DNA from 4 places in the Lacrimispora sphenoides JCM 1415 genome. Region 1 is predicted to be linked to each of the others. Evidence: a T-box and tRNA genes for the amino acid it is inferred to sense, from the RefSeq annotation. Region 1 holds a T-box; the other regions hold tRNA genes.

The links. A T-box is a leader RNA that pairs with one kind of tRNA and senses whether it is charged. The one in region 1 lies ahead of leuS (leucine--tRNA ligase), so its partner is inferred to be a tRNA-Leu.
Region 2: it has a tRNA-Leu gene. The T-box ahead of leuS (leucine--tRNA ligase) is inferred to sense a tRNA for this amino acid. The anticodon was not compared.
Region 3: it has a tRNA-Leu gene. The T-box ahead of leuS (leucine--tRNA ligase) is inferred to sense a tRNA for this amino acid. The anticodon was not compared.
Region 4: it has a tRNA-Leu gene. The T-box ahead of leuS (leucine--tRNA ligase) is inferred to sense a tRNA for this amino acid. The anticodon was not compared.

Annotation. Positions count from the first base shown of each region.
Region 1 is NZ_LT630003.1:1,174,560-1,182,484, reverse strand. It holds gene BMX69_RS05280 (MBOAT family O-acyltransferase) at 1-195, opposite strand, end outside; gene leuS (leucine--tRNA ligase) at 544-2,958, opposite strand; T-box leader at 3,068-3,316, opposite strand; gene BMX69_RS05270 (CPBP family intramembrane glutamic endopeptidase) at 3,404-4,315, opposite strand; gene BMX69_RS05265 (GntR family transcriptional regulator) at 4,399-5,145, opposite strand; gene BMX69_RS05260 (hypothetical protein) at 5,158-5,805, opposite strand; gene BMX69_RS05255 (hydantoinase/oxoprolinase family protein) at 5,822-7,925, opposite strand, start outside.
Region 2 is NZ_LT630003.1:1,485,814-1,493,738, reverse strand. It holds gene BMX69_RS06615 (MBL fold metallo-hydrolase) at 1-333, opposite strand, end outside; gene coaE (dephospho-CoA kinase) at 408-989, opposite strand; gene polA (DNA polymerase I) at 1,094-3,646, opposite strand; gene BMX69_RS06600 (anti-sigma factor family protein) at 3,770-4,117, opposite strand; tRNA gene BMX69_RS06595 (tRNA-Leu) at 4,252-4,334, shown strand; gene BMX69_RS06590 (polysaccharide deacetylase family protein) at 4,563-5,408, shown strand; gene upp (uracil phosphoribosyltransferase) at 5,985-6,614, shown strand; gene BMX69_RS06580 (sodium-dependent transporter) at 6,697-7,925, opposite strand, start outside.
Region 3 is NZ_LT630003.1:2,049,531-2,057,455, forward strand. It holds gene BMX69_RS09195 (C4-dicarboxylate ABC transporter) at 1-1,097, opposite strand, end outside; gene BMX69_RS09200 (hypothetical protein) at 1,130-1,825, opposite strand; gene BMX69_RS09205 (winged helix-turn-helix transcriptional regulator) at 1,873-2,859, opposite strand; gene BMX69_RS09210 (sensor domain-containing diguanylate cyclase) at 3,160-4,803, shown strand; tRNA gene BMX69_RS09215 (tRNA-Leu) at 4,964-5,047, opposite strand; gene BMX69_RS09220 (substrate-binding domain-containing protein) at 5,169-7,040, opposite strand; gene BMX69_RS09225 (cache domain-containing sensor histidine kinase) at 7,042-7,925, opposite strand, start outside.
Region 4 is NZ_LT630003.1:5,190,239-5,198,163, reverse strand. It holds tRNA gene BMX69_RS23495 (tRNA-Gly) at 225-297, opposite strand; rRNA gene BMX69_RS23490 (23S ribosomal RNA) at 396-3,287, opposite strand; tRNA gene BMX69_RS23485 (tRNA-Ala) at 3,565-3,637, opposite strand; rRNA gene rrf (5S ribosomal RNA) at 3,646-3,763, opposite strand; rRNA gene BMX69_RS23475 (16S ribosomal RNA) at 3,859-5,390, opposite strand; tRNA gene BMX69_RS23470 (tRNA-Leu) at 6,436-6,515, shown strand; gene BMX69_RS23460 (aminoglycoside 6-adenylyltransferase) at 7,364-7,925, shown strand, end outside.

The DNA of each region.
Region 1 (7,925 bases):
GCCAACGCAGTAATTGACGCAGACAGATAACAGCAAAAGCACCATATAGGCCGGATGCTCCGCAACTCCATAAAAATAAAAAAACAGGCTTCCTGCAAGTAGGCAGAAATTTTTTGCTCTGTCCGGGCATACATAATAAAGAAGCAGAAATATCGGCAGAAATTGAAATATAAACTCCAAGCTACTAAAAATCATTTAACATTTATTCCTAACATATGTATTTATATATTAGACGAAATAAGAGACCGGAAAGTTGCAGAATCCTGTAAAATTTTGTACTTTTTAGTAATTAAAACACGATTTAAAGCATCAGTTCCACTTAGAGTCTCCTATGATTTGCTTTAAACTTATAATGAAACACATGTTTAAAGTGTACCTTTACACTGCATCTATGACGCTCCGGAATGCCCATATCGCCCTATTAACTACATGGGCGGGGATTTTTACATACATTATTTCAACACTAAATAAGGACATTATAAGCCATTTTTCAATAGCCTATAATGTCCTTATTTTAAAGGTTTTCCGCCTATAAAGACGGTTTTATTTGCACACGATATTTACAATCCTCCCAGGAACATAGATTTCCTTAACAATGGTTCCGGTTATCTTATCCGGGATCAAAGCCTTGCCTGCTTCAATGGCATCTTCCTTTGATACGTCTGCAGGAAGTTTTACCACTGCACGGGTTTTTCCGTTCACCTGAACTGCAACTTCGATCTCGTCATCCTTCATGGCCTCTTCATCACATTCCGGCCACTGTGCATGGAATACGGAAGTCTCGCCGCCAAGCTGCTGCCACAGCTCCTCACCGATATGCGGAGCAAAAGGAGCAACTAATACAACAAAGGCTTTCAAGGTTTCTTTGTCAATGCCGCCGGTCTTCTTGGCCATGTCGATCAACTTATTGTTATATTCCATAAATCCGGAAATTACCGTATTTAAGTTAAACTGATTGAAACGCTGTTCAATATCAAAGATCAGCTTGTTGCGCAGACGAAGCATTTCTCTTGTGGCTTCTACATCCTTATTGCTGCTATCCGCTACCAGATTCCAGAAGCGGTGCAAGAAACGGCTGACGCCTTCGATTCCCCTGTCATCCCACTCTGCATCCAATTCCGGCGGCCCAACGAAGAGTTCATACATACGGAGAGCATCACAGCCATAGTCCCGCACCAAATCATCAGGAGATACCACATTTCCCTTTGACTTGCTCATTTTGATTCCATTCTTTCCGTTGATCATGCCCTGATTAAACAGCTTGGTAAAGGGCTCATCAAAATCAACTACACCGATGTCGTTTAAGAACTTGGTGTAAAAACGGGAATACAGAAGGTGAAGGACAGCATGCTCCACACCACCGATATACATATCAACCGGAAGGTATTTTTTCGCTTTCTCCTTGGATACCAGTTCATTATCATTATGACTGTCAACATAGCGAAGGAAATACCAGGAAGATCCGGCCCACTGAGGCATGGTGTTGGTCTCTCTCTTAGCAGGAGCGCCGCATACCGGACAGGTAGTATTCACCCATTCATCAATATCTGCCAGCGGAGATTCTCCCGTACCGGTAGGCTGGTAGCTTTCCACCTCCGGAAGGGTGAGAGGAAGCTGGTCCTCCGGAACCGGAACATTACCGCAGTGCGGACAATGAATAATGGGAATAGGCTCTCCCCAGTAACGCTGTCTGGAGAATACCCAGTCACGCAGCTTAAAGTTTACGGTTTTCTTTCCAAGACCCCGTTTCTCGATCATAGCCGGAGCTTCTTTTTTAAGGACAGAGGACTCCATACCGTTCCACTCGCCGGAATTGATCATCGTTCCGCTGGCATCGGTATAGGCTTCGGTCATATTTTCGATTTCCTCGCCGTCCTTTGAAATAACCTGGACAATGGGAATGCTGAACTTCTTCGCAAACTCAAAATCCCTGTCATCATGGGCAGGTACGCACATGATAGCACCGGTACCGTAGTCAGCAAGCACATAATCGGAAAGCCAGATGGGTACCTTGGCACCGCTTATGGGATTTACTGCATAGCTGCCGGTAAATACACCGGTCTTTTCTTTATCCTGAAGACGGTCCACGTTTGACTTCATGGATGCATCGTAGATATACTTCTCAACCGCTTCTTTATTTTCCGGAGAAGCAAGGCCTGCCGCAAGGGCGTGCTCCGGCGCAAGTACCATAAAGGTGGCTCCGTATAAGGTATCAGGTCTGGTAGTATAAACTGTGATGTTCTCCTCTTTTCCGTCTACCTTAAAATCAACCTCAGCTCCATAGGATTTGCCGATCCATTCAGACTGCATCTTCTTGACCTTTTCCGGCCAGTCAAGCTTATCCAGATCGTTTAACAAACGGTCTGCGTAAGCGGTGATTTTTAACATCCACTGTCTTAAGTTCTTCTTTGTAACACCGGTTCCGCAGCGCTCGCAGCAGCCGTTAACCACTTCTTCGTTTGCAAGTCCTGTCTTACAGGATGGGCACCAGTTGATGGGGAATTCCTTCTCATAGGCCAGGCCCTTTTTAAACATCTGAACAAAAATCCACTGGGTCCATTTATAAAATCCGGGATCCGTGGTATTGACCTCCATATCCCAGTCATATACGGCAGCGATCTCATTAATCTGACGCTTAATGTTCGCCACGTTTTCTGCCGTGGATTTTGCTGGATGGACTCCCATTTTGATGGCGTAATTCTCCGCCGGCAGGCCGAACGCATCCCAGCCCATGGGGTGAATCACATAGTGACCCTTTAAAATCTGATACCGGCTCCAAACATCAGAAATTACATAGCCTCTCCAGTGGCCTACATGAAGACCGCTTCCTGATGGATATGGAAACATATCCAGACAGTAATACTTCTGCTTCTTTCCATCATCAACATTGATGGGGCTCTTTGCCCAGTTTTCCCGCCATTTTTTCTCAATGGCACTGTGGTTGTATGATGCTGCCATAACAAAATTTCCTCCTTTTACGACAGGGCTTTTCCCTGTATCAAATGTCTGCAGATAAAACAAATCCGTATGAACGTATAAAAAAAGCGCCTCAGACCGTTCATACGGCCATAGAGACGCAGGATCTACCGCGTGGTACCACTCTATTTCATACAAGTTTCGTATGCTCTCACTGGATATGAAAAACATATCCGCCCGCTGTAACGGTCAGGACACCGGCAATGCCTACACAGAAAGCAAAGCTTCCTTCAGCACGCTACTCAAAGGCGAGTTCGGCTGTCATTCCCAACCGGCTTCCACCACCCGCCGGCTCTCTGTATGTTTCAGACAGTTTACTACTCCTAATCACAGTATTTTTGCTAACTACAAATTTAACATAATTGACGAATTGTGTCAACCGGATTTTAAGAAACCCAGATTTTCTATCGATTGTCTTTCTATTTCATTAACTGGACGAAATGATAAAGGTCACAGCCGAAACAAGAAAAAACAAGATCATTCCAAGATTTAAAAATAGTATTTTAAATGCCCCTTTGCCCCATGTCTCCATAAGTCCGGGATGTAATACTAACTTTTTTTGATTGATAAAAAACAAAACAGTTCCGGCAATTACCGCTCCAAGCATAAAAATGGAGTAGGCTACGGCAAGCTGCGGATCGTCTCCTATATGAAGAGCCACAACAGAGCCGAGGAAATTAATGATCATATGAAAAATGATGGTATAGCGAAGCTTCCCCGTCTGAATATAAATATAGGCTAACACCAGACCGATTCCAAAGGCATAAAAGAACTGATAAAAGTTTCCGTGACTTAAGCCAAAGACAACGCTGGATACTAAAATCGCCGCCTTATCTCCATAAAGACGGATCCGGTCAATTAAGATCTTACGAAACAGGATTTCTTCACAAATCGGGGCCATTACCACCATGGTGACAAAAATTGACCAGGTGCTTAAGCCCTTCATCACTTCCTCTACCGGGTTGACCATAGGCTTTCCCAACAAAGCACAAACTATACTCATAAGGCTCTGACCCATAAGATTTCCAAAAAACAGGGTACTCATACAGACCAGGAATCCGGAAACCAGCATTCCTGCCCCGGCTTTTCTTGCCACGGGTCTATATAAAACCGGCATATCCTTTATTATCAGCCAGGCAACGACTCCTCCCACAAGGTAATTCGACAGGGAAACAAATACCATATACCAGTTTCCAAAGGTTATATTCATGCCAAACCGGGATAGTAAAAGAGCAATGACTCCTACCCCAAGCTGTATAACAATCGTTACAAGAAGGAATGCTCCATATCCGATCCCCACTCTTGTAAACGCCTTCCATGCATTTCTTCTGTCTTCCACTATTCTCATACCTCCTGCCAGTTGGTATCAGTTTATCACAGATCAGAAAAAAGCGCAATTATTCAAAGCCCCCCTCCTACCGGCTATGCATGATATTTCAGTTTTGTGTCCACCAGAAAGTCAATGCCCAGCTCATCCGGTTCTCTTCTAATTTCTTTATTTTCACGATCAAACAATTCCGGATATTTGGATACCAGAGGCCGTTCCTTGCTGATCAGACGGTTCAGATGATGGTTTAATACTCCATGAAGCTGTTCAGAATCCTTTGCAAGGATGGCATCCACCATTTCTCTATGCTGCTTTACAACCCCGGGTTCAATTCCGGAGTCTGCCATCGCCAGCATCTGGATTCTTCTGTAATGGCCGGAGTTTGCCGCCAGAATATCATTGCAGTATCCCTTGTTGGCTCCTTCGTAAAAGATGGAATGAAAATACATATCCTCTGCCCGGAATGCCCGGATATCTTTTGTTTTTTTAAGCTGCTCCTGTCTGTCCAAAGACATCTCCAATGCGGTGATCGCCTTTAAATTGCATACCGCCATAAATTCCAGCATCACATTTTCTTCCACACAAATCCTAAGAAACCGCTCATTGCGTACCTTATCATAATCAATCTTAGATATCATGGTTCCGCGCTGGGGAAGAAATGTAATGAGCCCCTCCTTGGAAAGGCTGATTAATGCGTCCCTGACCGGAGTTCTTCCAACCTCATAGGACTCGCTGATGTCCTTGATGCTGAATATCATTCCAGGGCGCAGCTTCAAATCCAGTATATCGGATCTCAATACATCATAAATGGTATCTTCCTGGTTGTTTTCTATGACGCCCATGAATGCCTCCTGTTAATAACTTAATACTTCCCTGTACATCTTCAGGGCTTCGTTTGAATTATAATTATAATACAAAAGAATATCAAGAGCAAATGGTGAATAAAGAAATCCATTTATTTTCTTTGAAAAATACATGCCGGCAATCTCAGATAATGCTCTGACGGTTGATTTACTCTTGTAACCGAACAATTTCCACAGAATCACTTTTTCCCTTCTGGTATAGATTCCCTCTTCCTGTTCCTCAAGAAAATGAAAAATCTCATGCCCCAGGATCAGCCTTTCAATCTGTTCCACCGGAAACAGACCTTCAAACAGGCCATTTTTCGCCGCAAGCTCTATGGGTTCCTTCATAATCTGTATCTTGTCCGGAGGGGTAAAAAGAGCAAATAACACCCTGTCAGCTATCTGCCCACTGTCCGCGTACTCCACGCTAAGTTTTAATTTCTCTGCCAGTTCCCAGGGATCCCAGGTTCCCAGACTGCTCATAACCTTATCTGCCATTTCATATCCGCAGCGGATCGCCTGTTCAATCATCCTCTTTTTTTCCGATTCGCTGACCTTGTCTCGCAGGATGTCCCTGGAGAATGCATACATTCCCCAGGACAGATCATCCACCTGTGCAAGGCTTTCTGCCATTTCCCGCAATTTCATCTCCGACATATCCGTCTCCATACATTTAATTCTGTTTTACGTTGGCTCCGACAATCATAATTTCTTCATCAGGCTCCAAAGATGATACCTCCAGATCGATCAGGAGTTCCAGCTGTTCAAAATCCTGGGCAGCAAAATCCGTGACCCGGGCACCCATACAAATGTAATAATCCGGCCTTATAATCAGGTCCGTCTGGTAAACAGCCATATCATCCCAAAGCTGTTTTAACGCTTCCAGATAATCTGCCGCTCTTACCTTCCGGCACATACCTCTTCCTCTCTGCACCTTAATAAAGCCCTTTTTATCAACGATACGTATGGCACCGGGAGAGTCGTCCTCCACCTTTTCCCCATAGATATAGAAGTAATCCGAACTTGCCAGTAGCTTTGTTTCCTTGTCTGCAATCCGCATATCCTGGGCAGCCAGATGCCTGGCTTCCGTTTCATCGCATTCCTTTAAAAGATCCGCTGTTTTAACCTCTGTGGATCCGGTTGCAATCGCCGTTACCTTGGAGGTCTGCGGATCAATCTCAATGTGGATTTCTACTGATTCTGCGGTCGCTCCGGACTCAATGGCTTTGTTTAAGGCCTCATTCTTAATGGCGCGGATATCTTCCTTAGATGGAGTGGGTATAATGCGCTCCACCACATCCCGCACCATGGATAGAGCAACACCAATGGATGAAATGACTTCTGCATTTTCCGGTATGGAATATTTAACGCCCATCTTTTCACTAAAATAGATAATCAGGGAAGCAGCTCCTCCACCTACGCCGACCAGTGAGATCTGATCTTTTTCCAGCTTATATTTCTCCGCCAGTTCCAGTATGACGGGTTCAATCTTTGCATAAGCCTTTTCCATGATCTGCTTTGCAATATCTTCCGCCGTGGTGCCGCAGTAATCAGCCAAAGCCGCCATGGCCTTTCTGGCAGATTCCACATTTCCGTAAGAAAAATGCTCTGGCTTTACCAGTCCCAGCACATTGGCCGCGCAGGAATTGGTAAGCGTAACCGCAGAACCGTCATCCAGCCGGATCCGGACATAATCGGAAGGATCACCGGGTTTTGGGGAGAAGAACTCCACCTTTGGCCCTTTGATTTTAGCCGGGTCCGTAAACACGGAATAATCCAGTCCTGCAATATGGGCAGAACGGGGACCTACATCCAGAACCCCCTGCTTATTCGCCCGGACCATGGACCCTCCGGCCACGCCTAAAACCCGCACATCAAGGGAGGAGATATAGGTAGGATGTCCGCCAACAATGGAATAATCAATGGCAGGACGTCCGTTTTTAATGACGCCGATGTTGGTGGTGGTTCCTCCCACCTCAAAATAAACGCCGTTGGATGCACGCAGATACATGAGTGACCCCATCACGGAGGCTGCAGGCCCTGACAGCATGGTCAGAACGGGGCGTTTCTTCATTTCAGAGATTTCCATTACCCCGCCGTCGCCTCTCATAATCATCAGCGGCACATACACCCCGGCCTCTCTTACGGAGTCCTCTGTCGAATTGGCCGTATCTAACATCTTTGGAAGGATGGATGCATTGATGGCAGCGGTTCTTGTCCGCCTGGTAAGCCCGTAGAGCTTGGTAATATCGGAGGCCATGGTAGTGGGAATGCCTCTTTCGCTGGCAGCCTCGTAGACCTCCTGCTCCGGCCCGCCGTCGTCTACACCAAAAGCCATGGAGGAAACAAATACCTCTGCTCCTGCTTTCTGCATCTCCCCAATGGTTTTTTCCACTACGGATTTATCCATTTTTTTAATGTTCAGAAAATCATTGATAATTTTGATTTTCTTATGATTTCCCAGATCAATATCTGATAGTCTGGCCTGCTTTTTTGCAAGGATTCCTTCCAGACCACCCTTAGCCATACCGATAACGCCTACTGCAGCCATATCCCCCTCGATCAGCGCATTGGTAGCCTGTGTTGTTGAGTGGGCGACGAATACTACATCTTCCGGGCTGATTTGATTTTCGCGAAGACAATTTTGGAAGGACTTTACCACTCCTGCCGCGACGCCTCTGGGATCGTCATGGGTTGTCTTCACTGAAGACTTTCCAATAATTTCATGGGTGGCATTATCAATGGCAACCGCCTTTGTATGAGTGCCTCCCACATCG
Region 2 (7,925 bases), 310 kb from region 1:
AACATTAAAATCCACATCAGGCCTGATGGCACAAAATAATTCCCTGGGGTATTCCCCTAAATACTTCTGCTTTGATATCTCTTCCAGGGTCTCACTGGTCCCATAAATAGGAACCCCATACTTCCTGGCCAGAACTCCCAGTCCTTTCGTATGGTCGGAGTGTTCATGGGTAATGACGATTCCTGTGAGTTCACTGCCCTTTACTCCGATTTCGTTTAATCCCTGTTGGATCCGTTTGTTGCTTATCCCGGCATCCACCAGGATATGCGTGGTATCGGAGCCCACATAAATGCAGTTCCCGCTGCTTCCGCTTGCAATACTTACCAATCTCATATTATCCTCTTTTCAGCCCTGCATTCTGGATGATCCCCCCGCTTTACCGGGTGTAATGGGATACCCGCAGGGTATTACCCTCTGCTTTTCAATAATTCAGCCAGCTGCTGCTTTACCTCCTCCATGGAACCGTTATTTTCAATAACCCGCGTACTGCGGTTTAAAAACTCAGATTCAGAGGCCTGACTCGCCATGATACGCTCCGAATGCTCTCTCGTATAGCTCCTGCTTTCCGCCAAACGGCGGATCCGGTTCTCCTTTGAAGCATGAACGTACCACATCTCATCCCAGCTGTCCTCCATATTTTCATTCATAATTGCAAATTCTACCACAATAAGCCCTGCTTGGGAAGCAGAAATTTTATCCTCAATGGTTTTCCATACCATAGGGTGAATGATTCCATCTACGGTTTTCCTTGCGTTGTCATCCTCAAAGATACGTGCGGCCAAAGCTTTGCGGTCAATGGTTCCATCGGGTTTTAGAAGGTCTTCCCCCAAGGCTGACTTAACAGCCAGGTAGCCCTCCCTTCCCGGCTCCATAAGCTCATGGGCCACTTCATCCGCTTTGATTACTTCCGCACCGTATTCCTCTTTTAAAATAGAAAGAACCAGACTTTTTCCGGCTCCGACTCCTCCGGTCAATCCAATCACTCTCATCCAGTCACCAACCTTTTATTCTCGTAAAGGCAGCGGCCCAGATGGACATGCCTGCATGTCCATCTGGCGACAGCCCATCAAATACTTTAATGCTGCAAGGTATTTTACTTTGCATCAAACCAGGAGTCTCCTACATTGGCCTCTACTTCAAGGGATACTGCAAGGTCCGCTGCATGCTTCATTTCTTCCACAAGAAGCTCTTTTACCTTATCAACCTCATCATGATATGCTTCAATGAGAAGCTCATCATGAACCTGAAGGACGATCCTGGATTTTAATCCCTGTTTTCTCAAAGCATGATCCACCCGGATCATGGCAATCTTGATAATATCTGCCGCAGTACCCTGGATGGGAGAATTCATAGCGACCCGTTCTCCAAAAGAGCGCTGCATGAAGTTAGAGGATTTAAGCTCTGGGACGGGACGGCGTCTCCCAAACATGCTGACTGCATAGCCCTGTTCTTTCGCCTCAGATACAAGGCCGTCTAAAAATGACTTCACTCCCGGATAGGTTTCGAAATATTTACTAATGTATTCCGAAGCCTCTTTTCTGGTGATGCTTAAGCCCTCGCTTAGTCCAAAGGAGCTGATTCCATATACAATGCCAAAGTTTACAGCCTTTGCGTTCCTTCTCTGAAGAGGCGTCACCTCATTTAACGGAACATGAAACACCTGGGAAGCCGTGATGGCATGGATATCCTCTGCCTGCCGGTAAGCATCAATAAGACGCTGGTCCCCTGACATATGGGCCAGTACTCTCAGCTCAATCTGAGAATAATCCGCATCAACAAACTGGCATCCCTCCTGAGGAACGAAAACCTTCCGGATTTCCCTTCCAAGCTCCATGCGGACCGGAATGTTCTGCAAGTTAGGTTCTGTACTGCTGATTCTTCCCGTGGCTGTAATGGTTTGGTTAAAGGTTCCGTGAATCCGCTCATCCGGCCCAATGTAAGCTGCCAGCCCGTCTGCGTAGGTGGAATTTAATTTCGTCAGCTGTCTGTAATCCAGAATCAGGTTGACCACAGGCCAGTCAGGTGCCAGCTTTTCCAATACATCCGCTGCCGTTGAATAACCGGTTTTGGTCTTTTTCCCTCCCGGAATCTTCATATGGTCAAAGAGAACCTCTCCTAACTGCTTAGGAGAATTGATATTAAAGGTTTCTCCCGTTTCTTCATATATCTTTTGCTCAAGCTCTGTGATGCGGACCTTTAAACGGTCACCATATTCCTTCAGGCGTTCCCTTTCCACGCGGATTCCTGCTTCTTCCATATGAAACAGGCTGTAGATCAAAGGCATTTCGATCTCATAATACAGCTTATCCATGCCCGCCTGTTCCAATGATTCACGAAGCAGGTCATGGCTTTTTAAAGCGACATAGGACATATAGCAGATGCAGGTAACGGCTTTTTCCTTATCCCCCTCCAGCGCACGTTTAAAGGAGCTTTTTCCTAAAAGCTCTGTTTTAGATGGAATGGAGAGATCCAGATAATCCTCCGCCAGATCATTGTATTCGTAGGAATCCTTTAACGGGTTTAACAGATATCCGGCAACTCCTGCATCAAACACCGGTTGCTCCGGCGTAAGCTTTAAAAACGCCAGCTGGCTCTTTAAGTGAAAAACCGTTGTCTGCCCCGCTCTTTTACAGGCTTCCTCTGCTTTCTCTGCCAGATATTGCGGCGTAAGAGTCCCCTGGGGAATAAAGCAGTAACACTCTGTCTCACTGAGGCAAAGAGACAGAGCTGACACAGCCTTGTCCTCAATGACCAGCTGCAGCCCCAACCGGCAACCCTCTTTGCACTTTAAAAATATGGTTTCAGCTTCTGAAAGGTCTGTAACAGCATGAAAGCCAGATTCCAGGGAAGGTTCCTCATCTTCTCCAGGGAAAACGGCCGGAACAAAATCCATATCAATAATTTTCTGAATCTCTGCCTGCTGGGGAGTTTTTGTGTAGTCCAGGCTGATATCACAATCCCTGCGAAGGGCACCAAGTTCTGCATTCCGCTTTATCTCTTCCTGATTCCCGGTAAGTGCCTCCCGGATTCTCTGAGACCCTATCTCTTCTATGTGGTTATAAATATTTTCTACATTATGGTACTCCCTGATCAACTGACAGGCAGTTTTCTCACCAATCCCCCATGCTCCGGAAAGCGCAAAAACTCCGGCCAGGGACTCCGGCTCCAGGCCAAATTCTTCCCTTACGAGCTCTATGGAATAGGACTTAAACTCCAGACCTTCTTCTCTTACAACCGGTATTTTAAGGGTCACATGTTCTTCCACTGCCTGTAAAAGCTTTCGCTCCCCAGTCATAAGCAGGACTTCCCCTTCCTCTTCCTGACACCTTTTTGCCAATGAGGCCAGAATATCAGCGGAAGTATATCCGTCCTTATCCAAAACAGGAATATCCAGGGAAAGCAGCGCCTCCCTTAAGCACTCTTCCTCCTTTAAAAGGCCTTCGTTTACCGCCGTATTTTTATATATTTCTTTATGGCTGCCTTCTGTTTCGGAATCAAAGGCCACTGCCACATAATCCGCTTCTTTTGCCTCTAAAAGCTTCACGATCAGGCTTTGAATCCCTCTCGCCCCATTGGAAGGAAGACCATAAAAGGCGTTCCTTAGCATACTGCTTCCATCTACTAAAACGATATTTTTTCTGCTCATGTTTCCTCTTTCCTGCCCATTTTTTTGGGCATTAAGGTATACCCGCAGGGTATTTCCTCTTTCCTGCCCATGCTATTGGGGCATAAAGGTATACTAGGTATACTCATTGGGCACTTTCTTCCATCATACTAAGCCCCACTGCAGCCAGATCCGGCATTGCAGAAGGACCGTAAAAAACAGTGCCATTACACTTACCGTAGCCACCGCATACCTGGCAATTTTAATACACTGTATCACCTGAAGCCTTTGTCTGGACTGTTCTATGGCGGCCTCCAGTGCTCCTTTTATATTATAATTCCCCGTTTCGGAATCCAGCTGCCTGATTCCCACGTCCACAGTAAAGTATATTTCCAGTTCCTCCCGGCAATCCGGGCAGGATTCCATATGTTCCAGAAATTCACACAGCTCTTCATCTGTCAGTTCATCATTGATGTATGGCATAACCAGACGTTCTGCTTCCTTACATGTCATGGTCCAGACACCTCCTTAATTATATCTTTTGTCTATCATACAATATATTTTGCTCATTTTCAATTTAATAATCGCAAAAAAACACTTGCCAAATGGAAAATCCTATGATAAAATAATGAGCGTTGTAAGGAAAGGCCGGCATGTCGGAATGGCAGACGAGGCGGACTCAAAATCCGTTGATGGCAACATCGTGTGGGTTCAAGTCCCACTGCCGGCACTACACCCTTGGCAGGGAGCAAGGCTCTGGAAAGCTGAAACATTCAGTTTTCCAGGGCCTTTTCTCTATTCTGCGGCTTGTACATCTTCGTATCTTACGGCATTTTCTGCAATACCTTACTTCCAAATTTTCCTATACTTTTTCTTAATTCGGGGAAATTCACGGGCGCAACTGCAATATTTGTGATATACTGTAAAAAAATCAGCAAAAATGAAGGGAGGTAATCCTATGAAACGAAATACTGTTATCCCAGCCCTTTTCATCGGCTGCACCCTGATTTTAAGCGGCTGCGGACAAAAGAATTATGTTAAAACCGACGTGCCAGCCACTACCACTGCTGTAACAGGAGAATCCATGTCCTCTGCCACAGAAGCACCGGAACCTGTAAAGATCGAAAACCCGGATACCCAGGCTCAGCAAAAGGAATCGGGCAAGAACACCTCTGCCGCCGCCGGCATCACCGCTGCCCTCCACACCTATAAGGATGGAAATGTTTCCATTCAGTATCCGGCTGTCTCCGGATTGGTAGATGGGGCCATGGAAGAAAAAATAAACGACCTGTTAAAAAGCAATGCTTTAGAGATATTAAAAGCCTATTCCGTCAATGTAGAAAAGGACAGCCTGTCCCTTACAGCCAAGGTAAACTCCGTAGACAGGAAGCGCGTCACAGTTATATACACCGGACTCTTTTCCGGGGATGGAGCTGCGCATCCGGTCAATGTGTTTTTTACTAACACGGTTGATATGTCTCTGGCTAAGGATATAAGACTCACGGATTATGCAGATCCCAATGCGCTGGCTGAATACATCCGTTCTGATGACTGTCAGCTCTATGATGCATCTCCTGAACTTGCAAAAGCCTTAATTCCTTATTTTGTTCAAATCGGCATGGAGACATATGCCAAAATGTTCCAAAAAGCGGATTTTCCCTTGGAATCAGCATCCTCAGGCAACACTCCTGTCTTTCCGGAATCCTTTAGCTATGAAGATAGCGGTACCATAATTATTTCCATTCCGGTGCCTCATAGCCTGGGTGATTTTGCGCTGATAAAATATACTCCTGAGACAAAATAGGAAAAATAGTTGCCTTTTACCTCTTTCTCTGTTAGAATAGTACGGAAAATAAAAAGAAATGGGGTAGAAAAATGAGTAACAACGCAAAACTGACAACCCGAGATTATCTGCTCAGTATCAGACATATGTTCGTCATCTTCGTTGCAACCGTGCATACCCTAAATGACAGGTCACAATCTATCGTTGGCATTATTTTCAGCAAGCGACGGCAACTTAATATTCCACTGCTGTACTAAATTTAGAGTTCCTGTATTTCTTGGTTCCTCCTTTACTTTTCTGGCCGCTGCCACCGCAGTTATCCGGCCGGAAGGAACCGTGATCCCAGGAAACGTACCTTTAGTACAGGGTGGAATTATTTTCGCCCTGAGGGCCAGACCATCGTTGGACTGATTCTGATATTCGAACCTGGATTCGCACAGCTTGGAGAACTTAATGTTATAGCAGACTCTATTACAAGAAACAGCTAAGGTCTGTTTCTAGCAGTCATAATCGTTGTTCTCATGAACCTCATATTACCGGAAACCCTGATACTCTAAGAGAATAAAGAAAGGATTTAAAACAATTATGGACTTTTCAATGGACAATGTAACCGTTTTTACTCACCCGCTTATTCAGCACAAGATCTCTATTTTAAGAGATAAGAGGACAGGCACCAATGAGTTCCGTGCCCTCATCGAAGAAATTGCAATGCTGATGGGATTTGAGGCCTTAAGAGATCTCCCCTTACAGGATGTAGAGGTGGAAACTCCTATTGAGACCTGCATGACTCCTATGATTGCCGGTAAAAAAATGGCTGTCGTTCCTATCCTTCGTGCAGGACTGGGTATGGTCAACGGAATCCTGGCTTTGGTTCCCTCTGCAAAAGTAGGCCACATCGGCCTGTACCGGGATGAAGTTACCCATGAGCCTCACGAATACTATTGTAAGCTGCCAAGCCCAATCGAGCAGAGAACCATTGTTGTGACAGATCCTATGCTGGCAACAGGCGGTTCCGCAGTAGCCGCTGTAGATTTCATCAAACAGCATGGCGGAAGAAACATCAAATTCATGGCTATTATCGCAGCTCCGGAAGGCTTAAAGAGACTCCGTGAGGCACATCCGGACATTCAGATCTACATCGGACATCTGGACCGCCAGTTAAATGATAACGCCTATATCTGTCCTGGTCTGGGAGATGCAGGAGACAGAATCTTCGGTACAAAATAGCAGACAACTAAAGACCACTTAAAAACGCACCTTGATCCGGCATATCCTGCCGCTTCAAAGTGCGTTTCTTTTTGACTATATTTTATCCGATTCCTTTATATAGGATGCTAAGTGCGAACACTAACGCAGCAAGAAAAACATAGATGTATTTTGCAGTAAAAAGATAAGCCGCCCCTAAAGGCTTCTTCCTTCCCCTGTTTAATTCTTCCATGATCTTTCCGTCTTTTAAGACCCAGTAAATCATAATAGAGCATAAAACGGCGCCAAATGGAACTACGTATATTGTAATCAGATCCATAAAGAATCCCATATAAGGCTCGTATTCTATGAAGAGTCCTGGAATAAACACCGCTGCCCCTACCAAAAAAATAGCCTTCTTACGTGAAAAGTGCAAGTGGGTCTGTACAGCCTCTGAGCACACCTCAAGCATGTTTACCAGAGAAGTCACCCCTGCAAACAATACGGAAAGGAAAAACAGCACTGCCACCCATCTTCCTGCCGGAATCATGGAAAAGACCTTTGGTACTGTGATGAACATAAGAGGCGGGCCGCTTGCAGGGTCCATCTGGAAAGCAAATACCGCCGGAATGATTGCAAAACCAGCCAAAAGCGCAGCAACCGTGTCAAGTAATGCAGTGGTGACGGCTGCCTTTGGTATATCTTCTTTTTTATCCAGATAACTGCCGTAAATGACCATTCCGGAGCCTGTAATGGATAAGGAAAAGAATGCCTGTCCCATGGCCATCACCCAGGTTTCCGGTTTCAGTAAGTACTCCCATCTGGGAACCAGCAGATATTCATAGCCTGCCAAAGCGCCTGGAAGAAAAAAGACCCGGACCGCAATGATCGCAAACAGGATAAAAAAAGACGGCATCATGATCGCATTCACTTTTTCAATCCCTTTTAATACCCCACCTGCGAGAACAGCCACAGTAAGGACTACCACAAGGAAATGCCAGGGCACGCTGCCAAATTTTCCTGTCATGCTGGAAAAGTATACCGTTGCATCCGTATTCATCATCACGCCGCTTAAAGCCCCGAACAGGTACTTAAGAACCCAGCCTACAATGATGGCATAGCCAATGGCAATGCCAAAAGACCCGATTAAGGGAATTGCTCCAATAAAGGCGCCTCCTTTTTTTCCTCTGGTCTTCATGGCATAGTCGTAGGAACCAATAGGGCCTGTCCCGGTCAGCCTTCCAAAGGCAAACTCACCGGAAAGACCGACCATGCCAAACAAAAAAACAAAGCCAAAATACACCAGTAAAAAAGCGGCTCCCCCATACTGGCCCAGGCGGTAGGGAAACATCC
Region 3 (7,925 bases), 870 kb from region 1:
AGACCGATCACCAAAGCTGCAATTCCGGAACCGAGTCCAAACAGATTCATAGGACCTCTGTATAAGGATAATGGTGCCAGAATGGAGAAAAAGATTATGTATCCGACTTTTGAAGTTGGGATCACGGCAAGTAAAAATGGGTTCAGCACTTCCTTTACCATGGCGTGAGTCACTGCAAGATATAAGATTCCAATGCCCACCATCAAGATGATTGCAGGCGCTGCATCTGTAATTCCGTCATAACAGGTTTTTACAAGAAGATTCATTGCTTTGGAAAAGCTTTTGGATGTAAACAGCAGAATCCAGAATATGCCTGCCAAAAAAGAAGGAACAACAGGCACCTTTAAAAACGCTACCAGAATGATGGGAACAAGTGGTGTGACCATAGCAAGCCCACCGGCTGTTCCTCTTAACTGCTTTGTCTGGATCTGATCTGAAACAGGAGCGGAAAAAGCAAATTTTACTCCATTCTTTTTGAACTCCACAAAAATCAGGATTATAGTCGCGATCAGCGTTACCGCCAGCATATAGACTTCAAACCCCTTAATTTTCTCAATTTCCAATCCGAATATGCTGGAAAATGATGTCCAGTTTGCAATATTAAAACTGAGTCCCACTGCAAATGCCATCAAAAAGATGCTGGCAGCGCTGATAGCCGGTACACCCACGGAAATCAATATGGGCAGAACAATGGTTCCCACCATAATAACAGAACCCAATCCATTTAAAGTAGTGAACAAAAGTGCAACTGCCGTTACCATGATCAAGGTAACAATTAACGGCCTGTCACCGCCCAGCTCTGCACTTTTTTTGATGATATTTTCGGTCACTCCAGTCTTATTCATCAGCTGTCCCAGCCATGCACCGAAGATAACTGCCATAATCGCAGATCCCATTCTGACAGTACCGGCTTCTAAAACAGTGGAAAGCCAGCCAATCTGAGCCCCTTCCCCATTAACTCCCACTGCCGGAACTCCTGCAATCACGCAGATGACAACAGCCAGAAAAGGCAGAGCCAACAAAGTAGGCAGTTTTTTTGCCATCATAAATGCTGCAATAACAAGAAAAGCAATGATGATACATGTTCCCTGTAACATACGAAATCCTCCATTTTTCAATTAGATGGTGTTTATAATCTATCTACCGCATTCCGGAACTGACCGGTTACTTCTTTTACCTGTTCTGCAGACGGTTCCTTTCCCATAACAATGGCTCCGATCATGACCGCTTTGCAGCCGGCTTCATAAAGATGCTTTACTTCCTCCGGGCATATCTTCTTCTGGGTAGGGATCAAAGTCGGCTTCCCTGCTTTAGCAGATATATGGGAATACCGTAAAATATCGGCGTAATTGAGGGGTGCCCCGTAGCGTGCTCCCGGCTGAATGCTGCATTCCAGGATATCTATGCCGGACTGCCGGACTGCTTCCAGTGTATTCTGATCATATGTATCATCAATGGCAGCCATTTTTGTCAACACCCGGCTCTCCATCATATGACACGGCAGATGGTGAATGTAGGAAGAAAAGAACCGAAGCCCCATTTGTTCCACTTCCAACCTTTCTTCCCTTGTAATAAATGCATCTTCTCCTCCGGGCACAAGTCCGACCGGCACATCTTTGCATAGTGCAATCAAATCTTTCAGGAACAGCCGGTTCTCCTCATAAGTTCCGAATGTATGGCCGCTTGCACGATGCCATACATTTGCATGAACTTTAATTGCCTGAGCCCCTCCTTCCAATGCAGCCCTGGCTAGCTCCAGATTATTTTCCGGCAGGCTGACCACCAGGGTAAATTTGTTTTCATTTACCAATTCTTTAAAATCCATTGACTTCTCCTTTCTGAAATGCGGGCATCCGGCGGCCGTCCGGACGGTTACATTTCACAAATTACTTTTTTCAGTACTCTCTTACCTAAATCTGTTTCCATATGGTTAATCACAGGCTTTATTGCCTTGACTTCAACAGCGTGCTTTAATAAATGACTTTTCTTTAACTGTCCGCTTACACATTCCGCCAGACGGTCTCCCTCATCCACCCTGCCTGACAGATATACGTTTTCGATGGGAAACATCATGCAGATCATCTGCAGTATATTAACAATTCCTTCAGAAAGTTTGTCTGCGGTCATTTTTTTACCGGCATGTTCGACGAAGGGGGTCATATCCGCTTTCTTTCCCTCCGTCATATCAAGAAACGTTCCATTGGAGGTTATGGAAACAAAGATTTTTTTCCCAATCTCAATGTGTGCACTGTTCGGACTCTCTTCTTTTTTCATGATTTGCCGGAAGGAATAAACCTGAGAATATTCTTCCATGACAGGCACTTTAAACTGGGTTTTCACCGCCTCACAGAATGATATGCTGGCCGAAGATAATGAGGTGGAATACATAACATTAAAATCACTTGGACTCATATCTTCCTGGAACAAAAGCCCGATTCCTGCCAGTTTCCCATTGCAAAAATTCTCCGCATCCTCCCTTATGCAAAGGGCGACCTTTTCAAGCAGTTCATTGCCGGTAATGTAATAATCGGATATCAGAACGCTATGTTTTTTTTCCAGCGCCAGATCTAAAAAATGTAAAACGGCTCTTCTCCAGCCGATTTCCAAAATTGCGATATATCCTTTGCTGTTATTGACCGATAATTCAATTCTTTTTCTGCCGCCTGTGGATGTGGCTACACCATTTTCCACGATCCAGCCTTTTTCTATTAATTCCGATGTCAGAGATGAAACCGTACTCGGCGAAAGCCCTATGATCTCGGATAATTCTGTACGGGAAACCGTTTCCTTTTCTAAAATTACATTCATGATCAATCGCAAATTTTCCCGTTTCATGTCCTGTAAACCGCTTTTTTTCATATTTGTACAACGCCTTCCTTCTTTTTTCGGTCTCCGAAATAAGTTCTGTTTTAAAAATATATCAATTGTAACAAATTGTCAATCGAATCTTACCTATCTCTTTTATTTTAAGCAAAGTGCACGAATTTGTATTTTCAAATTTGTCAAAATCCTCCAATACTTTGTGGCCATCAGCCGAATTTCATCTTTTCAAAATGTTTTCTATATTTATATCTTTTTGTGCATTTTTTGACAACATGCTTCATATATTCTATATAAGGCCTATTTCTATTTTCATAGCACTTATGGGAGAAAGTGAAAATGAACGGAGAAACTTTTTTAGACCGCATTCCTTGCGGCATACTGAAGCTTAAAATTGATGAAGATCTTACCATTCTTTACTCCAATCAGGCGATTAAAGCATTATTTCAAGAGCCTGCTTCGCTTCAGGACATGGTGTGTGAATCAGAATATCCGGAGCTGCTGGCGGAAATTCACAGCCACCTGACAGGCGAAGCCGCCCGTTTTGAACTGGAATTCAAAGCAAAAATACAAAAAAACTGCATCTGGTGTTCCTTACAATTGAATTATATCCCTGAGGAGGAACTATTGTACTGTGCAATCTCCGATATCACATGTATGAAAAAATTCCAGGAACACTTACGGATCCGTGAAGAACAATACCGGCTGGCAAGCCGGCATTCCGGCTGCCTTGTAAGCATCTATGACATCCCTTCCAGAACCCTTTCCCCCTCGCCTGAATTTTCCAGAACTTTCCCTTTTCCCTACACCCAGCCGCTCTCCCCAGAATTCCTTATCGAAAACGGCATTGTGCACAAGGAAAGCGTCACCGATTTTCTGGAATTTTATGATAACATGGAAAAGGGGATACCCGAGGGAAAATGCATCACACGCTTAAAAATATGTTCCGGAGATTATCATTGGTTTTCTTCGCAATACTCACTGGTGTGTACTGAGGAGCAAAAACCTCTCAGGGGAATCATATCCTACCAGGATATTACGGATCAATATGAAAAAGAACTGGCTTATCAAAAGTGGATGGAATACATGCGTGAACAGAAAAAGGACTGTATCGGCTATTACGAATATAATTTAAAATTCGATTTATTTGAAGAAATCATTGGAGAAATGACTCAGACCATGCCGGATTATGTTTCTAATTCTTTTTCCAGCATTATGACCTACATAGCAGAGAATCACATTTTTGAAGAAGACCGGGAGATGTTTCTAAAATTCTTCAATAAAAATCAATTGCTCTACCACTACTATCGGGGGAACCGGTCCTTACGGCTGGAACACCGGCGTATACGCCCTGATTCCACCGTCTACTGGGGGCTTGGCATGGTGCAGATTGTTTCCGATCCTTATACCGATACGATCAAGGCATTTATTCTTATTAAGGATATTGATGCATCCAAACGGGAGGCCTTAAATCTTCAGGAGCTTTCCAAACAGGATTCCCTGACCGGTTTGCTAAACAGAGCAACTGCCATACATGCAATCCGCAATACATTAAAAAACAGCCAGGGGCATCACATCCTTATTATGCTGGATATTGACCGTTTCAAGCAACTGAATGATAATTACGGCCATCAGTTTGGGGATAAGGCCCTCCACCGTGCCGCTTCAAGACTTAAATCCGCTTTAAGGCGTGATGACATCTTCGGACGGCTGGGAGGCGATGAGTTCATCATATTATTAAAAGATGTGGCTTACAGCATGGATTTGTACGCTCGTCTGGAAAATTTATGCAGTCTCATTGGCAGCGCTCTGGAACCGGAAGCACATATTTCCGGCAGTCTGGGAACAGCCGCCTATCCGGAAGATGGAACTATATTTGAGGAATTATATGAAAAGGCCGACATTGCTCTTTATCACGCAAAGAAACACGGCCGCAGCCAGTATGCGGTTTATGAACCTGGCATGAGCATGGCAAAATTATAAACAAGGTGCTGCAGATCAAAATTATTGATCTAGCAGCACCCTTTTTTAACCTCATCAAATAAGCATCAAAGTGGATTGTGAATATCTGATCCTTCGGCTTCTGACCTGATCATGCAAAAAATGTCCTGTGGAATTCTCCACAGGACATTAAGTATAGCTATGCAGAAGAAGGGACTTGAACCCTCAAGGTATTGCTACCACACGGACCTGAACCGTGCGCGTCTGCCAATTCCGCCACTTCTGCGTTTCAATTGTTCGAATTGGTAATTCAATTCGTACAATTATAATACTATACTTTCAGCAAATAATCAAGTACTTTTTTATTTTCTTTTTGACAAAGAATATTCCAATGAAAATGGCAGTTCTTAATATTCCCTGGTTTTGATAACTGTCTCCGCATCCGACTGATCATACACCTTTTCTTCTGTTATAATCCGAAGAGGCATTTCCTTTCCTGCAATCATGTCCCGGATCGCCTTCATAAGCGGGGGACCTAAAAGCGGACTGCATTCCACCGCGCAGTTCAGCTTGCCGTCTATCATTGCCTGAAACGCTTCTTTCGTCGCATCCACGGAAACAATCGTTATATCCTGCCCCGGCTTCAATCCATGTGCCTCCAATGCTTTAATCGCTCCAAGGGCCATATCGTCGTTGTGGGAATAGATAATATCCACATCCCAGGTGTGACTTTTTATGTATTCCTCAACGACCTGTTTTCCTCCTTCGAAAGTAAAATCACCATAATCCGTATATACAATCTGATACTGGGGATTCTCCTCTAATATTTCGAAAAACCCCTTCTTTCTCTCTTCCGTAGGCGTCGCGCCTTCACTTCCCTGAAGCTCCAATATATGAACAATCCCATGCTCCGGTTTTACATGTTCCTTTAGCCAGCGCATGGCTCTTCGCCCTTCCTCTAAAAAATCAGCACCAATATACGTGATCGTTAAATCATCTCCCGCCTCAATTCTGCGGTCGGACATTACTACAGGAATATTGGCTTCCTTTGCCTCTTTCAGTACCGCATCCCATCCGGTCTCGACCACCGGAGAAACTACGATTACATCTACCTTCTCCTTAATAAACCTCCGGATCGCTTCAATCTGCTTTTTTTGAGACTGGTCTGCGCTGTCAAAAAGAAGTTCCATATTAAACTCCCTGGCTGCTTCCTGAATCGAGCGGGTATTGGCAAGCCTCCACTGGCTCTCCTGTCCCACCTGGGAATATCCTACGGTAATTCTCCTGCCATCGTCGATACTTTCTCTGTCAAGAGCAGCCAGATACTCACCGGCATTTTTAGGATAGATCGTATGACTTCTTAATATAACCTGCTTGGGAACACCACTCTCCTTCCGAAGAATATTAATGGCATATTGCACAGCCTCTTTCCCACCTGTAGGGCAGGAAATCGTTGCTGCAAGCTTTCCTTTTCTCACCAGATCTACCCCTTCGTTCTCTCCGGTAAAGCCGTCGCACCCGATGACCTTTATCTTCTCGGCAAGGTTCCTGTCTTTTAGTGCCTCGTATGCACCAAAGGCTACTGAATCATTGTTGGAAAATATCAGGGAAACACCTTTTAGTTCCGCCTGCATGGCAAAAACTGCATCATAGGCCGGATCCTTCATATCATTTTTTAAATCACAGACAGTCTTTTCTATATCAGGATAATCCCTGATCACAGAATCAAATCCATCGCTTCGCTCCTCGCTCTGAAGGGAACCGGCCGTAGCACGAAGTTCCAGAATCTTCCCCTTTCCGTTTTCAAGCAGCTGGGCAGCACATTCTCCGCCTTGCTTCCCGATTAAATTATTGTCCGGACCGATAAACAGATTATAATCAAAGCCTTCCACGCTTCGGTCCATAACAATCACAGGAACTCCCTCCTGATACACATCTCCGACTTTCTTTGTCAGACGGCTGGAATCACAGGGAGAAATGATTAATAGGTCAATGCCAAAATCCAGAAGCCTGTCAACATCCTTTTCCTGCTTCTCCACGCTGGAGGTGGCGTCTGCCGTTACAATCCTGATATTGGGATACTTTCCCGCTTCCTCCTGGATCTCATTTATCAGGGCAACCCGCCATGCTTCCCGCATGTTTGCCTGAGAAACACCGATCACATACTCCACATCACTTTTATAAACCGTCTGGGTAATTGCCCCGTTATAAATACGGTATCCCAAAAACACAAATACCGATACCAGTAATACCATTAGTAATTTCGTTCTTTTTTCCATTTTATCCTTTTTCAAGATCATTCTGAACTTCTTTCGGAATCCGTATGACAATACGCGTCCCCTGCCCCTCTTTGCTTTCCACCAATACCTGAAACTGCTCTCCGTACCGGATGCGCAGCCTCTCCTTAATATAAAACAAACCAAAGCTTCTGTTTCTGCCGGCTTCTCCCGGTTCATTTAGCAATCTGGATAATTCCCAGACCTTTTCTTCTTCCATACCCTTTCCGTCATCCCAGACTTCCAGGCTCACCCAATCATCTTCCATTCGTCCGGTGATCTTTAAATGCCCGTCTCCGTTTTTCATCTTAACCCCATGGTAAATGGAGTTTTCCACCAGCGGCTGCAGGATCATTTTCGGCAAAATCACTTCCATGCAGTCTTCTTCTGCCTGAATTTCATACTGTACCTTAGGCCCGTAACGAATTTTCTGTATGTAGAGATAATTGGAAATATATCGGATTTCTTCTTCAATGGTAATATAGTCTTTGCCCTTGCTTAAGCTGATTCGAAAAACATTGGTAAGAGCATCCACAAGATGAACAATGTCATATGCAGAATGCTCCCTGGCCATCCAGCCTATGGTGTCCAGAGTATTGTATAAGAAATGCGGCTTAAACTGTTCCTGAACTGCCTTTAGCTGTGCTTTCCGTTTGTTCTCCTGTTCTTTATAAACCTCCTCCATCAGTTCTTGTATTCGCTCAAGCATCTGATTGAACCGGCGGCCAAGTTCACTGACCTCATCCAGATAATTGCCTTCAAACCGAACGGATAAATTTCCTTTTTCCGTCTCCTTCATTAAGTTGCGGAGCCTGACAATCGGTTTTGTAACCGTTTCTGAAATTTTTACCGCTACAATAAATACCGTGAGAATTGTCAAGACCAAAA
Region 4 (7,925 bases), 1.3 Mb from region 1:
TTACCAAACATTTTATTCGATTGATGATTTTACCTACCATAAATTTAACCTTCTTTCTATTACTGCTATCATTACACTAAGCTACAAATAGTATAATCATAGAGAAATAAACTTATGACCTCATAGCAATTGATTTGTAAACTGTCTTCAGCTGTCTTCAAGTTGTAAATACGAAAAAATAGCGAAGGCCTTAGTAAATTAAGGCTTCCGCTGCAAATAAAAAAAGCGCGAGACGGGACTCGAACCCGCGACCCCGACCTTGGCAAGGTCGTACTCCACCAACTGAGCCACTCGCGCATATCTCTTATTAACTTTCCTCTTGAGACATATACCCTCAAAACCACACATTGCTACATATCTATCTTCATCCGTTCTTTCCTCTTACCTAAACCAACCTGGTTAAGCCCTCGACCTATTAGTGACAGTCAGCTGCACATGTTGCCATGCTTCCACCTCTGCCCTATCTACCTCGTCGTCTTCAAGGGGTCTTACTCTTGCGATGGGATATCTCATCTTGAGGGGGGCTTCACGCTTAGATGCCTTCAGCGTTTATCCCTTCCCGACTTGGCTACTCTGCCATGGCTTTGATAGCCAACAGATACACCAGAGGTCAGTCCATCCCGGTCCTCTCGTACTAAGGACAGCTCCTCTCAAATATCCTACGCCCACGCCGGATAGGGACCGAACTGTCTCACGACGTTCTGAACCCAGCTCGCGTACCGCTTTAATGGGCGAACAGCCCAACCCTTGGGACCTACTACAGCCCCAGGATGCGATGAGCCGACATCGAGGTGCCAAACCACTCCGTCGATGTGAACTCTTGGGAGTGATAAGCCTGTTATCCCCAGGGTAGCTTTTATCCGTTGAGCGATGGCAATCCCACTTTATACCACCGGATCACTAAGTCCTAGTTTCCTACCTGCTCCACCCGTCGGTGTCGCAGTCAAGCTCCCTTATGCCTTTGCACTCTTCGAATGGTTTCCGTCCATTCTGAGGGAACCTTTGAGCGCCTCCGATACCCTTTCGGAGGCGACCGCCCCAGTCAAACTCCCCGCCTGACATTGTCCCCCAGCCAGGTCATGGCTGCAGGTTAGAAATCCAATACCGCAAGGGTGGTATCCCAACATCGGCTCTGATAAGACTGGCGTCCTATCTTCTTAGCCTCCCACCTATCCTGTACATGCAGTACCGAATCCCAGTATCAAGCTGGAGTAAAGCTCCATGGGGTCTTTCCGTCCTGGCGCAGGTAACCAGCATCTTCACTGGTACTTCAATTTCACCGGGTGCATTGTTGAGACAGCGCTCAAATCATTACGCCTTTCGTGCGGGTCGGAACTTACCCGACAAGGAATTTCGCTACCTTAGGACCGTTATAGTTACGGCCGCCGTTTACTGGGGCTTAAATTCAGAGCTTCGCGTTGCCGCTAACCCCTCCTCGTAACCTTCCAGCACCGGGCAGGCGTCAGCCCATATACCTCACCTTTCGGTTTTGCATAGACCTGTGTTTTTGCTAAACAGTTGCTTGAGCCTATTCTCTGCGGCCTGGTTTCCCAGGCACCCCTTATCCCGAAGTTACGGGGTCATTTTGCCGAGTTCCTTAACAATGCTTCTCCCGCCGGCCTTAGGATTCTCTCCTCATCCACCTGTGTCGGTTTACGGTACGGGCACATATTACACAATAGCGGCTTTTCTTGACAGCCCCTACGAAGACTTCCCTACTTATGTTCGGTACGCGTCACACCTTCCTGTTGCTGGGTGGATTTGCCATTCCAGCCAGTCCAGTGCTTGCCCCGGTCTTTTCATTCCCGGGTTCTTCTTCGGTTCTGTGTCCCCACAGTTCTGATAATATGCGGTACAGGAATTTCAACCTGTTGTCCATCGACTACGTCTTTCGACCTCGCCTTAGGCCCCGACTTACCCAGAGCAGATCAGCTTTACTCTGGAAACCTTAGATATTCGGCCTGGAGGATTCTCACCTCCATCTCGCTACTCATTCCGGCATTCTCTCTTCTTAACACTCCACATCTCCTTACGGTAATGCTTCTGTGCGTTAAGAATGCTCCTCTACCAATGTATATAAATATACATTCCACAGCTTCGGTGTCGTGTTTTAGCCCCGGACATTTTCGGCGCAGGACCTCTCGACTAGTGAGCTATTACGCACTCTTTGAATGTGTGGCTGCTTCTAAGCCAACATCCTAGTTGTCTGTGAAATCCCACATCCTTTTCCACTTAACACGCACTTTGGGACCTTAGCTGGTGGTCTGGGCTCTTTCCCTTTTGACTACCCAACTTATCTCGTGCAGTCTGACTCCCGTACATCATCTGGCCGGCATTCGGAGTTTGATATTCTTTGGTAAGCTTTGACGCCCCCTAGGAAATTCAGTGCTCTACCTCCGGCAGACTAATACGAGGCTAGCCCTAAAGCTATTTCGAGGAGAACCAGCTATCTCCGGGTTCGATTGGAATTTCTCCCCTACCCACACCTCATCGCCACCCTTTTCAACGGATGTGCGTTCGGTCCTCCATTTCCTTTTACGGAAACTTCAACCTGGACATGGGTAGATCACCCGGTTTCGGGTCTACCTTTACTGACTCTATGCCCTATTAAGACTTGGTTTCCCTTCGGCTCCACACCTTAAGTGCTTAACCTTGCCAGTAACGGTAACTCGCCGGACCGTTCTACAAAAAGTACGCGGTTCCACCTTTAACGTGGTTCCACAGCTTGTAAACACAGGGTTTCAGGTTCTCTTTCACTCCCCTCCCGGGGTCCTTTTCACCTTTCCTTCACAGTACTATGCGCTATCGGTCACTAAGTAGTATTTAGCCTTGGGGGGTGGTCCCCCCGAATTCCCACAAGGTTTCTCGTGTCTCGTGGTACTTTGGATCCTGCTCGCTGACTATTGCTTTCCCATACAAGGCTTTCACTTTCTATGGCCGGTCTTTCCAGGACCGTTCTGGTAACAAATCGTCTCACTTATTGCAGTCCATAACCCCAGTATGCACGCATACTGGTTTAGGCTCCTTCCATTTCGCTCGCCGCTACTTTGGAAATCGAGTTTTCTTTCTTTTCCTCCGGGTACTTAGATGTTTCAGTTCCCCGGGTTCCCGACGTATGGCTATGTATTCACCATACGACAACTGAGGTTTGCTCAGCTGGGTTTCCCCATTCAGATATCTCCGGATCAAAGGATATTTGCTCCTCCCCGAAGCTTTTCGCAGCTTATCACGTCTTTCATCGGCTCTTAGTGCCAAGGCATCCACCCTGCGCTCTTATTAGCTTAACCAATTCGATGTTCACCTGCGGGTGCGGGCTACTTATCTAAGATACATAGCGTTGTATCTCTGGTCTTAGGTTTGTTATTTCACCGTACGTTACGGTTACTTTAACGAGTTTTGTTTGGTTACATCGTTCGATGTAACACCTCGGATGTCTTGATGTCGTCTTTATACTTTAACATATAAAAACTAATCTAGATATATTTCAATATGTGGTTTTCAAGGTACATGCGTGATGCAATCTGAAGTGCTATTAATTATAATAAACTTCGTAATTACACCAAATGGAGATGGAGAGATTCGAACTCTTGACCCCCTGCTTGCAAGGCAGGTGCTCTCCCAACTGAGCTACACCCCCATAAAGTAATCTGGCACCCACCTGCTCTCCCATGCCGTCTCCAGCATAGTACCATCGGCCGCTTAAGTCTTAACCATCGTGTTCGGGATGGGAACGGGTGTCTCCCCTAAGCGCATCGGCACCAGAAATCTTTTGTCTTCTTGGTGTTTCCATATTCTTTTTTATTTCTTTGAAAACTTAAGACTCAACAGTATATAAAACCCTTACTTCTTCTTCCTTAGAAAGGAGGTGATCCAGCCGCACCTTCCGATACGGCTACCTTGTTACGACTTCACCCCAGTTATCAGTCCCGCCTTCGGCAGCTCCCTCCTTACGGTTGGGTCACTGACTTCGGGCGTTACCAACTCCCATGGTGTGACGGGCGGTGTGTACAAGACCCGGGAACGTATTCACCGCGGCATTCTGATCCGCGATTACTAGCGATTCCAGCTTCATGTAGTCGAGTTGCAGACTACAATCCGAACTGAGACGTTATTTTTGGGGTTTGCTCCAGATCGCTCCTTTGCTTCCCTTTGTTTACGCCATTGTAGCACGTGTGTAGCCCAAATCATAAGGGGCATGATGATTTGACGTCATCCCCACCTTCCTCCAGGTTATCCCTGGCAGTCTCCCCAGAGTGCCCAACTTGACTTGCTGGCTACTAAGGATAAGGGTTGCGCTCGTTGCGGGACTTAACCCAACATCTCACGACACGAGCTGACGACAACCATGCACCACCTGTCTGGAATGCCCCGAAGGGAAGGGATCGTTACATCCCGGTCATTCCGATGTCAAGACTTGGTAAGGTTCTTCGCGTTGCTTCGAATTAAACCACATGCTCCACCGCTTGTGCGGGTCCCCGTCAATTCCTTTGAGTTTCATTCTTGCGAACGTACTCCCCAGGTGGAATACTTATTGCGTTAGCGGCGGCACCGAAGAGCTTTGCTCCCCAACACCTAGTATTCATCGTTTACGGCGTGGACTACCAGGGTATCTAATCCTGTTTGCTCCCCACGCTTTCGAGCCTCAACGTCAGTTACAGTCCAGTAAGCCGCCTTCGCCACTGGTGTTCCTCCTAATATCTACGCATTTCACCGCTACACTAGGAATTCCACTTACCTCTCCTGCACTCTAGCACCACAGTTTCCAAAGCAGTCCCGGGGTTGAGCCCCGGGCTTTCACTCCAGACTTGCAGTGCCGTCTACGCTCCCTTTACACCCAGTAAATCCGGATAACGCTTGCCCCCTACGTATTACCGCGGCTGCTGGCACGTAGTTAGCCGGGGCTTCTTAGTCAGGTACCGTCATTTTCTTCCCTGCTGATAGAGCTTTACATACCGAAATACTTCTTCACTCACGCGGCGTCGCTGGATCAGGGTTTCCCCCATTGTCCAATATTCCCCACTGCTGCCTCCCGTAGGAGTTTGGGCCGTGTCTCAGTCCCAATGTGGCCGGTCACCCTCTCAGGTCGGCTACTGATCGTCGGCTTGGTGGGCCGTTACCTCACCAACTACCTAATCAGACGCGGGTCCATCTCATACCACCGGAGTTTTTCACACCGTACCATGCGGCACTGTGTGCTTATGCGGTATTAGCAGTCGTTTCCGACTGTTATCCCCCTGTATGAGGCAGGTTACCCACGCGTTACTCACCCGTCCGCCGCTAAGTCAATTCAAAATCCGTCCGAAAACTTCATTTAAATCGCTTCGCTCGACTTGCATGTGTTAAGCACGCCGCCAGCGTTCATCCTGAGCCAGGATCGAACTCTCAAATTAAATGGTGTTCAATCCGGGGTCAAAATCAACTAACTAGCTAATTTATTTCCCGTTTTACTTGTTGTTTGGTTCGTATACAATTGCTTGTATTCGTTCTGAAATTTTCTCATTCAAAGCCATCAAACATGACTTGTTTTATTAGAATTTTCAGGGTTTTACATACTGTTCAATCTTCTGTTTTCAAAGTGCTTTATTTCGTGTCGCTGTCTCAGCAGCAACTTTTATAGGATATCATAACGGGTTGTTTTTGTCAACCTTTTTTTATTTTTCTTCAAAACTTTTTCATCGCTCATCGATGTGTTTTAGAAGAAGTTTTTGCCGCCGTTTTCAGCGGCGAGTTATATCATACCAAAGCATCTGACAAAAGTCAACAATTATTTTGTATTTTTTTCAAATTAATATTCCAGAACATTGAATGGTAAAATCGGCATATTATATTCTATCGTACTGACCATTGTTTCCCTTCTATATTACATAGATTTAATGCCTGTATATTTGTCTTTGAATTTTCTTATTACCTATTATATAAATCACCTTCAGCATTACCTGCACCTTTAATCTGTTATTTTGAGTGGATCTCTTATAACAGCCATCTTGAATTGACTATCAAAAATTCAAGAGATTGCGCCTACATTATCCCTCTTAAATTTTTCCACAGTCTTAGCAATAATGAAAGTTCTTTGAGTATCCGATAAACATCTAAGCTCGTTGACGCAAACTTATAGCTATAAGAGGAATCCTATAAGAACCTTCATACCTTTATATCGGCCCTTATAATAAAAAGTATTTTCTCAAGCACCATTACTGTTCTTCCTATATAAATAAGTTACTGACAATGAATTGGTACGCGTCGCAATCATACTCCATGATTTTGACTCCTATCAACGTGATTTCTATATTACTGTTCTATTTATTATGAGAGTGGAACGCTCTTGGATATCTAATGGAATTTTTGCAGGAGCTTTTATTTGATATTTCCCATGGGAAAATGTCTCCTTTTTCTTGACAATTTGTCACTCAAATGGTATCATCTATGTTGTCGTCAGCGGGTATGGCGGAATTGGCAGACGCGCCAGATTTAGGTTCTGGTGGGAGACCGTGCAGGTTCAAGTCCTGTTACCCGCATTGATCGAAAACCCTAGTGTTTACAAGAATTTCTTGCAAACACTAGGGTTTTTGCATATCAGGCTTGAAAGTTTTTTACTTTATAAGGCACTCATATACCCATAAATGCAACACGATTTCACACATAAAGAAGTTAGAAATGATATAATTCAATAAAGGGCGGGTATCTGGAATTCCAGACCTGCCTTTTAATTTACTAAATAATTAAAACGGTTTGAGCAGTATTACAATCTGTAGAAAAACATATGGGAGTATTGGGGATCGGGACTAATGTAAAAAACATGGTAAAATATGTCTGAATGATAGAACAAATTTTATCCTTCTTCATATTCTAATTTATAGTAAAATAATTGGAGTAATATAATGACAAATTATCCCCCTCCTTATGGAGCACCTACTTCTCCTCCTCCAAGAGTACCACCCAGAAAACCAAGAAATTCATATATGATTGATTGCATGTTCAAATATACGTATGTATGGCCACAGTTAGGTGATGAGTTTTGGTATTATCCAATTAGTTTACAGTACGGTGCAGTGTTAGGATACCGCTGGACAGGAAGAAGCTGGACTTTCTTTGGTTTTGATCCGGATTTGATTGATGAAGTAGCATGCGTTCCGGTACCTACACTTTATTAGTTATAATAGGGAAGATGGATACAGCCCATTTCATGCAGTAAAATAAAAAGGCATCAGGATAAGTAAATCTTGATGCCTTAATTTCTCTTCTATATTCAACAGTTTCCTGCTGACCTCCCCTGCACCGGCCGTATTATTTACTTTCGTAAGGTGCCATGGTAGAATAAGCATACAAAGGTTTCTATCATTTATATCAAACGAGGTAAGTTGCCATGCGCAGTGAAAAGGAAATGTTTGAATTGATTTTGAGAGTTGCACAAGCTGATGAACGCATCAGAGCAGCATACATGAATGGTTCCCGAGCAAATCCCCTTATTGAAAAGGATATTTATCAGGATTATGACATTGTTTTTGTGGTTTCTGAGACACAATCATTTTTGTCGGATAAAACGTGGATAAAGGTCTTTGGAGAAGTTGCCGTCATGCAGGAACCGGATTCTAATGACTTTGGCTGGGGCAAAGACTGCGACTTTACCAAATCATATGGCTGGCTCATCTTATATAAAGACGGGAATCGAATTGATCTGCATATTATGACCAAAGAAAAGGCCATTGAGAATTATCTTTCCGACAGCCTTACAGTGCCTTTGCTGGACAAGGATCATATCTTGCCTCAAATACCTCAGGCAAGTGATACTGGCTACTGGATTAAAATTCCCACGAAACAAATGTATGACGGATGCTGCAATGAGTTTTGGTGGTGTTTAAACAACGTTGCAAAAGGAATTAAAAGAAATCAGATTCCATATGCGATGAGAATGTATATGGAGATTG